2 regions of the Bacillus sp. z33 genome follow, and region 2 is predicted to be linked to the other one. Evidence: a T-box and tRNA genes for the amino acid it is inferred to sense, from the RefSeq annotation. Region 2 holds a T-box; the other holds one or more tRNA genes.
What was found. The T-box of region 2 lies ahead of tyrS (tyrosine--tRNA ligase). A T-box ahead of a tRNA ligase gene usually reads a tRNA of that ligase, here a tRNA-Tyr.
Positions count from the first base shown of each region.

Region 1: it encodes a tRNA-Tyr, which carries the amino acid that the T-box ahead of tyrS (tyrosine--tRNA ligase) is inferred to sense. The anticodon was not compared.

Region 1 is NZ_JBZFQN010000001.1:29,145-34,668, reverse strand. It holds gene AC4G3L_RS00215 (DUF1433 domain-containing protein) at 95-433, shown strand; tRNA gene AC4G3L_RS00210 (tRNA-Glu) at 1,677-1,748, opposite strand; tRNA gene AC4G3L_RS00205 (tRNA-Asn) at 1,752-1,826, opposite strand; tRNA gene AC4G3L_RS00200 (tRNA-Gly) at 1,841-1,914, opposite strand; tRNA gene AC4G3L_RS00195 (tRNA-Tyr) at 1,998-2,081, opposite strand; tRNA gene AC4G3L_RS00190 (tRNA-Thr) at 2,093-2,165, opposite strand; tRNA gene AC4G3L_RS00185 (tRNA-Phe) at 2,208-2,283, opposite strand; tRNA gene AC4G3L_RS00180 (tRNA-Asp) at 2,300-2,376, opposite strand; tRNA gene AC4G3L_RS00175 (tRNA-Ser) at 2,479-2,571, opposite strand; tRNA gene AC4G3L_RS00170 (tRNA-Ala) at 2,689-2,764, opposite strand; tRNA gene AC4G3L_RS00165 (tRNA-Pro) at 2,777-2,853, opposite strand; tRNA gene AC4G3L_RS00160 (tRNA-Arg) at 2,862-2,938, opposite strand; tRNA gene AC4G3L_RS00155 (tRNA-Leu) at 2,954-3,042, opposite strand; tRNA gene AC4G3L_RS00150 (tRNA-Gly) at 3,057-3,131, opposite strand; tRNA gene AC4G3L_RS00145 (tRNA-Leu) at 3,139-3,220, opposite strand; gene AC4G3L_RS00140 (hypothetical protein) at 3,576-4,064, opposite strand; gene AC4G3L_RS00135 (pirin family protein) at 4,635-5,510, opposite strand.
Region 2 is NZ_JBZFQN010000001.1:1,370,134-1,375,657, forward strand. It holds gene AC4G3L_RS06445 (alpha-helical endospore appendage domain-containing protein) at 1-439, shown strand, start outside; gene tyrS (tyrosine--tRNA ligase) at 708-1,973, opposite strand; T-box leader at 2,026-2,258, opposite strand; gene AC4G3L_RS06455 (transglycosylase domain-containing protein) at 2,408-5,251, shown strand.

The DNA of each region.
Region 1 (5,524 bases), 1.3 Mb from region 2:
ATAAAAAAAGGGAAAATTTAGCATGAATAAAAGTTGGATTGTTACCATATTGATTTCAGTTATTTTATTGGCAGGTATCGGGGGCGGGATATATATGGCAAAACAAAAAGAGGAAAAAGCACAAGCAGCGGAAATGGCTGAAAAGGAATTTTGGGAAAAGCAAAAACCTAGAATTGAACTTTATTTTCGCTATAATTTTGAAGGTATAAAGAGTTTTGATTATACCGGAACAGATGAATCACCTATGGGCATATCTATTAATGGATATGTAAATGGCAATCCAGAACATGATTTTTCCGCTTATGTCCCTGGCTACCAAAGTGAATTCAATTATCTTGTTACTGTTTCTCCAGATTTTGCAAAGGCTTATAAAGATTCGGAAGAACAAAAAAATGTAGATGATATATTAGAGGAGCAAAAAGAAAGCCAGTAGCAGAATGGGCTAACTTAAATAATTGAGACAATATAAAACACCTTCGAAATAAAAGTGTTGTTTCGGAGGTGTTTTTGCATGGGCAAAACGTATATTCAAATAAAGTCAAATGGGCTGTCGTAAAGGATAAGATGAGTCGTCAATTCACGAATAGAGAAATTATGGAGAAGTACGGGATCAAAATGTCTCTCAAATTAAAACGTGGATGAAATAGTATCGAGATATTAAGATTCACAGATTTGACCAACCGATTGGTAAAATATACACATATGGCCATGACCCTGACTCTCACAGTACTGAAGAAAGAAAAGAACGACAAATGATGCACCTGAAACACGAGAATGAAATCTTAAAAAAGTATTTGGGAATCGAAAAGGAGTTGAAAAAGATCTTGTATATTTCTCCCCTTGAAAACTTATAGCGATTTAACCAAAAATCACCTCAAATCAAGAGATGATCTTTATAACTAAATATTTACTTAAGGTGTGAAAACTGCTACAGGTAACCCTACCTCGCACCCATATTCATTAATATACAGATTGCACAAAAATTGCACAGAATTTCTAGAAATAATGGAATTAAAAGATTCAGCTTGTATAATTAACCACTGGCACTCTGAATTAATGGACTACCTGGACTCTATTTCTGCATAGATTGTGTATAAGATTCCGAATAGTAAATTGACAGGGTGGGTTCGCTGGTTCGAACCCAGTCGGTATCATACTTTTCGAGAAGGCTTAACCACAAGTGTCTCAAGGGGGTTGAGCCTTTCCCCTATTTTTTAGTAGGAACTCATTTCACCTGTATTTTTATACATCGGATAAACACTGTACAAGTACAAGCACTGTGTTTCCTATGAATTCAGCTGTCTCCATTAATTCCGTTAAATCCAAAATATTCATCAATCCGAGTCCTCATCGAATCTGACTTCTACGTGTGAATCTCCTTCTATAATCACCTTTGACAGGGATTGTTGGGAATATTTCTCGTTATCATATAGGTAGGTAATCCAATCCCTGATGGATTCATCGGGATAGGGAGGTGTACTATCGGCATCGCCCACGGTTTTTCCTGTGTATTTCTATCTATTACGTTTTACTCAAAAGGAATTTCCTCTCAACTTTTACCATTAAAATCTGATAATAATCCGTAGGTCCCACCAAAGATAAAAGTTTGAAGGTCAACAGATATGAGAAGATTGTGGCGAATAGAAAAAAACCATGTACATTTGTACATGGTTTTATGACCCCTACGGGATTCGAACCCGTGTTACCGCCGTGAAAGGGCGGTGTCTTAACCGCTTGACCAAGAGGCCAAATGGCTCCGCAGGTAGGATTCGAACCTACGACCGCTCGGTTAACAGCCGAGTGCTCTACCACTGAGCTACTGCGGAATAATAATATTTTTTGGAGCGGGTGAAGGGAATCGAACCCTCATCATCAGCTTGGAAGGCTGAGGTTTTACCACTAAACTACACCCGCATGTATGGTATGGCTGATAAAAATCAAATCCACGAATGTCGGAACTAAAATCCGATGCATAACCACTATGCCCCTATAATGAATGGTGGAGGGGGGCAGATTCGAACTGCCGAACCCGAAGGAGCGGATTTACAGTCCGCCGCGTTTAGCCACTTCGCTACCCCTCCGATTATTAGAGTGCCGGCAAGAGGACTTGAACCCCCAACCTACTGATTACAAGTCAGTTGCTCTACCAATTGAGCTACACCGGCATAACACTTAAATAATTTTATCATTAAAATTTTAATTTATAATGGTGGCTCAGGACGGAATCGAACCGCCGACACAAGGATTTTCAGTCCTTTGCTCTACCGACTGAGCTACTGAGCCAACTTCATTATGTAAATGGCGGTCCGGACGGGACTCGAACCCGCGACCTCCTGCGTGACAGGCAGGCATTCTAACCAACTGAACTACCGGACCATTTTTATTGTGCGAATAATATTTGAAGCTGCGACTTATGAACCCTACAAGTTACCAGACTGCTACACCCCGCAACGATATATATATTGCTTAGATAATATATGGCGGAGGAAGAGGGATTCGAACCCCCGCGCGGTTTAACCCGCCTCCCGGTTTTCAAGACCGGTCCCTTCAGCCAGACTTGGGTATTCCTCCATATAGGTTGTGGATCATGTAAGACTCGAATCTGCAACTGGACGGTTATGAACCATCTCCTCTAACCAGCTGAGCTACATCGTCAAAATCAAAATCCTATTGGGTTTAAGTAAGTGATGGTGGAGCCTAGCGGGATCGAACCGCTGACCTCCTGCGTGCAAAGCAGGCGCTCTCCCAGCTGAGCTAAGTCCCCATAATTTTAAAATGGTCGGGAAGACAGGATTCGAACCTGCGACCCCTTGGTCCCAAACCAAGTGCTCTACCAAGCTGAGCTACTTCCCGCAAAGAAATGGCGCGCCCGAGAGGAGTCGAACCCCTAACCTTTTGATCCGTAGTCAAACGCTCTATCCAATTGAGCTACGGGCGCATTTTTGCAAGTAACTGGTGCCGAGGGCCGGTCTCGAACCGGCACGGTAGTCACCTACCGCAGGATTTTAAGTCCTGTGCGTCTGCCAATTCCGCCACCCCGGCATATCAATTGGCATTGGAGCGGAAGACGGGATTCGAACCCGCGACCCCCACCTTGGCAAGGTGGTGTTCTACCACTGAACTACTTCCGCATATAAGTGCGGGTGAAGGGAGTCGAACCCCCACGCCGTAAGGCGCCAGATCCTAAGTCTGGTGCGTCTGCCAATTCCGCCACACCCGCATGTTTATAAATGGTAAGCCATGATGGACTCATACCTTCAATCCTCAAGCTTCTAATTGATTAATATCAAACCCTCTCGTTGACTGCTTTATTATTCTATTATGTATTTATCTATATTTCAACAAGTAATATATGGTAATATTGATTTATTTTTCTTCCTATATCAAAAGATTGAACTTCCATGAATACATCTATCATCATAGGGTGTTAGAACCCTTGCTTAATCCTTAATATGCCTTTTATTTTTAAATTATCTTAGAAAGACATAACTATCATTTTACTGTTTGAAACGGTAAGAGTGCTATTCCTAGCACCATTAGAAATATAGATACCAATTCTAGTATAAAAGGTATATTTAATTCATCTGGTCATAGAGAATAGCTTTAAATATCTGGTTGAGTTCTTTTGTTTTTTTCCCACGAAGCCATTCGACCTGGTCAATTGGCAGTGTGAGCTTAAGGGTGATTTTTTCATCAGGCATCTCGACTTTCCTGATGTCGGCAAGGGAAATCCCCTTCTCAATATCAGGAAAATTGGTCTCGTTCTCATTGATATGAACAAGGCCCTGGTACTCATAGGGACCATCGACCCCACAATTCAAGTTCAACTGCGGGAGACGGCCAGGAATTGATTTTATGTACATGAATGAGCTGATTACTCGGTTATCGGTCAGCTCGATTTCAGCGATGATGCTCTCGCGGTTGCTATATTTCTTTAAGGCTACCTCGCTCACGATGAGGTCGAGCTCCAATGAAACTGTGGATGGAGTTTCCAATATATAAATCGCACTATTAAAAATATAGATTGCTTCGCCGTCAAGATTCACCGTTTTTATACCAACCATGTCATTCCCCTCCAAAAGAGACCGTCGGGAACATTCCCCACCCGGCTTATTTTCTTCTATTCTACTAAATCATGGAAGTTCCTCCAAGCGTAGCTTCTCGGCGATGGCAATGACATTCGGATACTCCTTCAAAACCGAAGCGGGGAATGCCTCAGATATTTTTGACTTCAAATATCTGTTTTACTGTGGTAGCCGCCTTCTTTTCCACAAAAACAAGCAGATGCATCTCCCCGCTTTCTATGATGGTATTGAACACCCTAGTGATTACTTGCTCCGGCACATCTTCATAAGAATCATGGGAAATAGAAGCATGGATTTTTTTAAATTATATGGACCAATAATAAAAGATGGTTTTACTTTTGAAGGTAGATATACCTTTTAATTAATACTGGTCACGGCGATTTTTGCTCATTTCATTCATTACAGGAATGCTGCCCCTATACTTCCACAACACAAAAAGACATTAATCCATCTTCGATCAACGCCACGATACTATACGTATATACGTTTACAAACCATACAAAACACCAGATGTTTATTATCCATCTGGTGTTTGTTTAAAAATATATTTTATTTCTTTTTTACAGCAGGTGGTCCAAATAATCCGCGTTGATAATCACGGAACGCCTCCCTGATTTCTTCCTGAGTATTCATTACAAATGGTCCACCAAATGCTATTTCTTCCCGGATAGGGACGCCTGAATAAATCAATACTTTGGAACGGGATAGTGCTTTTATTTTTAATTCACTTGAGTTAGAATCTGAGCCTTCCTCATTAAAGGATAGGGTAGCCGCCCCTGTTTTAGCTATCTTTGTCTTACTTTCTCCGAACTCCATCTCCCCCGCCAACATATACAAGAATGAATTATGATTCTTAGGCAAAACATGTGTGTATTCAGCCCCTTCACGGAGGCTAATTTCTGTCATCGTAATAGGAACCAAACTATTCATAGGTCCTGTTACCTCTGCAATATCACCTGAGTAAACTCGAATGTAACCCCCTTCAAAGTTCACAACAGGAGCATCCTCGACATAGATATTTTGATAACTTGTTTCTGTATGCTTCAGACTTTTCGGCAGATTCAGCCATAGCTGTAAGGTATGAATAAGATCATCGTCAAAAGCCTCTTCCGCATGCCTAGCTGCCCAACCGGCATTCATGTATTGGGCATCACCAGCATCTAAAATACTATACCCCCCTGCATTATCTATATGTTCAAGCCTTCCATCAATAACATACGTTATAGTTTGAAAGCCTCTGTGGGGATGGTCGGAGAAGGTTCCACGCTTAAACCAGTCTTCAGCCATTAGAATAAACGGGGAAAATTCCTCATTCCTCTCAGGATTTAAAATCATTCCTTGTTGAACATGAGGATATCCATTTTTGTTGTATTCTGGATACCAAAAATCTTTTACTTCTCTCTGAAATGTTGACTCATTAGACATTTCAATACCTCCTT
Region 2 (5,524 bases):
TACTGGCGCTACGGGGGCTACGGGGACAGGATTAGCAGAATTCGCGTATATTTATAACCTAACTGCTCAAACGGTTGCAATAGAAGCGGATGTTCCTTTTGATTCAAATGGAGTTCTTACTGCTGGTATTACACATGCTCCAGGAACCCCTTCAATCCTATTTTCCGTGCCAGGTCTATATGAGGTCACTTTTTCCGTGTCTGGTACAGAACCAAACCAATTTGCACTATTTTTAAATGGTACGGAGGTTCCTGGAACAGTCTACGGTTCAGGTGCTGGTACACAGCAAAATAGCGGGCAAGCAATTTTTGCCATAGCAGCTGGCCAAACTCTTACTCTTCGCAATCATTCTTCTGCTTCAGCGATTGGTCTTGCGAGCGTAGTCGGAGGCACACAAGCAAACGTAAATGCTTCTGTTGTTATTAAGAAATTAGACTAATTTCGAATGTAAGTATAACTCTTGAAAGAAAAATACACCGCCTTCAGATTTCCTACCTGCTGGCGGTGTATTTTTTTGATGAATCTACGACAAAGTTTCTCGCATCTGGATGTGCATTGGATTAGTTTTAGCACTGAAGCATCATTAATTACGGAAAGTCCCAATTATTTCCACCAAATTGACCATTATGCATTTTTTGAAAATCATCGGAACCTTTTCCCTACATTAAAAGAGCTGCCTAATTCAGACAGCCCCTCACACATATATATTATACGTACTTAATAAGCGTGTATTTCTTTTTACCGCGGCGAATTACCGTGAATTGTCCTTCTAATTTATCAGCTTCTGCCATTGTATGAGCGAGGTCTGTGACTCTTTCTCCGTTGATGTAAATGGCTCCATTTGTGATATCCTCACGTGCCTGGCGCTTAGACGAAGAGATTTTTGCATTTACAAGTAAATCTACTAATAGTAATTCTTCGTTGCTGCCAACTTCAAAGCTCGGAACATCCTTGAAGCCTTGGCGAATTTCTTCTACTGATAATTGTTTAATATCCCCGCTGAATAAAGCCTTAGAGATATTGATGGCTTGCTGTAAAGCTTCTTCCCCGTGCACAAGCTTTGTTACTTCTTCAGCAAGTGCCTTCTGAGCCGCACGTTTTTCCGGAGCTTCAGCAACCTCTTTCTCAAGCGCTTCAATCTCTTCTTTGCTTAAGAATGTAAAGTATTTAATGTATTTAATGACATCGCGGTCATCTGTATTAATCCAGAACTGGTAGAACTCATACGGAGATGTTTTTTCACGATCAAGCCAAATCGCTCCGCCTTCTGTTTTACCAAATTTAGTTCCATCGGATTTCGTAACAAGAGGAACCGTTAAACCAAAAGCTTTTGCATCTTCCTTCGTTTTACGAATCAATTCCAGCCCCGCTGTAATATTTCCCCACTGATCACTTCCACCGATTTGCAAACGGCAGCCTTGTGTTTCGTATAACTTAAGGAAATCAAGAGATTGCATAATCATGTAGCTAAATTCGGTAAATGAAATACCTGATTCAATACGAGATTGTACCGAATCTTTTGCAAGCATGTAGTTAAGACCAAAGTTTTTACCAATATCCCTTAGGAAAGTAATTAAGTTCATATTGCCAATCCAGTCATAGTTATTGGCCATGATTGCTTTATTCTCGCCAGTTTCAAAATCAAGGAAACGGGAAAGTTGATCTTTGATACGTGCAGTCCATTGATGAACAACGTCCTCCGTGTTTAACGTACGCTCTGCCTTTTTACCACTAGGATCTCCAATCATTCCTGTTGCTCCGCCAACTAATGGGATTGGCTGGTGCCCAGCTAACTGGAAGCGTCTCAGGATTAAAATAGGCAGCAAATGGCCAATATGCAAGCTATCAGCAGTCGGATCGAAACCGGCATATAATTTCACGCTTTCTTCCTGTAATAATTTTTCCAAACCCTCTTCATCAGTAAATTGATTTACCAGACCTCTGAAACGCAAATCATCTAAAATATTCATTATTCTCCACCTCTTATTATTTAAAATAATATAAAAAAACGCCCCTTCATTAAAATGAAGGGACGATTAACTATCGCGGTACCACCCAACTTGCGAAACATGACAATTGTCTCGCCGCTTATCTTTTTAACGGAAAGGTTCCGGCATTCGCTACACAGCTTTATACAAAGCTTTCCCGAATACTGCTCGAGGAGGTAATTCATTATTCCGCTTGTACCGGTTTGCACCAACCACCGGCTCTCTATAACATTGGCGGACTAACTACTGGGTTCCTGTAATCGCATCAACTATAAAATTAAATGTTATGCTTTTTTTACCATAACAGCATACTCCTTGTCAAACCCAATAATTGTATTGTTTGTTATTAAGAAGAAACTATATCTACCAGAACCCTTGCTTATGCTATAATGTATGTGATTTGTTGGGAGAGTGAATGAATGAAAGATATGTTTATAAAACTTAAAGAAAGACTCACACCATTTTATAACTATATAACCACACCAACTGTAAAGCGAAAAGCAAGAATTTCCTATCAGGTAATTTGGAATTATTTATTAATCTTTCTGATTGTATGTATCATAGGGATTGCTTTTGCAGGAGGCGTTGGGGCCGGTTACTTTGCGTCAATGGTAAAGGATGAACCGATCAGGAGCAAAGAGCAGCTCCTATCCAGTATGTCCAATTATGAAGAAACATCTGAGATTTATTTTGCAGGCAATGTATATATGGGGAAGATGCGGTCAGATCTAGAGCGAAAAGAAGTTAAACTGGAAAATGTTTCAGATCATGTCAAGAAAGCATTGATTTCCACTGAGGATTCCTATTTTTATGAGCATAAAGGTGTTGTACCAAAAGCCATTATTCGAGCTTTACTTCAAGAAGTGACAAATGCTTCTGTCCAATCAGGGGGAAGCACACTGACACAGCAATTAATTAAACAACAAATATTAACAAATGAGGTTTCCTTTGATCGTAAAGCCAAGGAAATCCTGCTGGCACTTCGCCTTGAGAAATTCATGGAAAAAGATGAGATTCTAGAAGCCTATCTTAATATCTCGCCATTTGGCCGAAATTCCTCCGGCCGTAATATTGCCGGCGTCCAGGCAGCAGCGGACGGTATATTTGGCGTAAATGCCAAAGATTTAACTCTACCACAAGCAGCCTTTATTGCAGGAATGCCCAAAAATCCATACCTTTATACACCATTTACTCAATCTGGTGAAGTGAAGGAGGATGTTACTCCTGGTATCAACCGGATGAAAACGGTCCTGAAAAGAATGTATACAAATGGTGCCATTACAAAAAAAGAGTATGAAGCTGCGTTAAAATATGATATTACGAAAGATTTTGCCAAGAAACAGTCATACCCTACTGAAAAGTACCCATACTTAACCTATGAAGTAGAAAAAAGAGCAATTGAACTCATGATGCCAATATTGGCAAAGCAAGATGGTCTTTCAAGCAAAGATTTAGAAAAAGACGACGATCTTTATAAACAATATTATACTTTGGCTGATCAGGCCATTCGACAAAACGGCTATCAAATCCATACAACCATTAACCAAAAAATGTATGACAATATGCAGAAAGTCACTAAAAATTTTCCTTATTATCAGGGTACTCGACAGGTAACGAAAACAGATCCTGAAACGGGGAAAACCTATATAGAGAATGAACCAATTGAAGTTGGCGCTATGCTCATTGAAAACTCAACCGGAAAAATACTTAGCTTCGTTGGAGGCCGTGATTTTGAGCGAGAGCAGCTTAATCATGCCACAGCTGCTGTCCGTTCCAATGGATCAACGATGAAGCCACTACTTGTATATGCACCAGCGATGGAGTATGGAGTTTCTTATCCAGGTAAAACTTTGGTCAATGCTCCTGTGAATATTCGCGGTTGGAGTCCAGGAAACTATGCCGGCGGTGGGATTACCGGAATAACCTCTGCACGTGAAGCGCTAAAGAGATCTTATAATATACCGGCAGCGGTTCAATATGCAGAAATTTTAAATCGTAAACCGGTAACATTTCTCGAAAAAATGGGCTTCACTTCTTTAGAAGAGCAAGATTATACAAACCTAGCCACTTCTTTGGGTGCATTGGCCAGAGGCGTAACCGTAGAAGAAAATACGAATGCCTATGCAACATTTGCAAATGGCGGACAATTCGTAGATAGCTATATGATTGAAAAAATAGTAGACTCAAACGGAAAAACTATTTACCAACATAAAAAGACGAAGACGAATGTCTTCAGTCCGCAGACAGCTTATTTAACAATCGATATGATGAGAGATGTCATCAGTTCCGGAACAGCAGCCGGTTTAAACAGTAAATTGAAGTTTTCATCGGACTGGGCCGGCAAAACAGGTACAAGTCAGAAGTACCATGATGCCTGGATGGTTGCTACAAATCCAAATGTTACATTTGGGGTTTGGATGGGATATGATTCAAATGCATCTGTGGATACATATGGAATGAGTTATTCACAGCGAAATCAAACCTTATGGGCACAGTTAATAAATTCCGCTTATGATGTTGCACCAAACATAGTTGGGCCTTCAAAGCGGCACCAAATGCCAGGCGGAATTGTATCCAGATCCTATTGTTCGTTGAGCGGCTCATTAGCATCTAAAGCCTGTGCAGATGCGGGACTCGCAAAATCTGATTATTTCAATGCCAAGTATCTTCCTTCATCTGAGAATGGCAACCTTCCGACATCAAGTGAAAGATATGTATTTATAAATGGAAATAAATATGTAGCACTGGATTCTACTCCGGAGGAATTCACAGAAACTGGTCTTGTTATCAATGCTGACTTCTCTAACATTGTAGGTGCAAAATACCTTATTGATAAATCAACTATTACGCCAAAAGGCTCTGATTTTGAGAATTCGTTCGTGGGCGGATCGAAAATGAATGATAATGGAAAGGCTCCTGGAGCACCATCAGTTACTTCAAAAGAGAATGTTATTAGCTGGAGTTCTCCTGGAGATTCTGATATCGTCGGCTACCGCGTATACGTAAATGGCAGCAAAGTAGCCAGCATCAAAGGAAATAATTCGCTAAGCTATAAAACAGATGGTAAAGGATCGTATTACATTACTGCGGTAGATATAGCAGGTAAGGAATCTGCCCCATCCTCCATGATTAAATATAAAGCAGAGACTAAGGCTAAAGAAGTTAAAAAAGAAACCTCTACAGATAAGAAAGAAACAAATGATAAGAAGAAAACTACAGATAAAAAAGAGCCAGTACCTGTAGAAAATTCAGAAGAAGAATAAAATAAAAGGCTGTTCCAGGTTGTTTAACCAGACTTGGAACAGCCTTTTCTACATCCTATTATAATCGTATACATAGACTATATAGTAGGAACTTAAATTATTACTTTGTCCATCCAAAACTCTCGCTACAAAATAGTAAGCTTCGGCTTGTATACACAAACAATAATAGGTAAAATATGTATAAGGTTCGATTGGAGGATAATGATGTGCAGATAAAAAGTTTTATCGTGACTTTTGGATCATTTATAGTGACAACCATCATACTTTATTTTC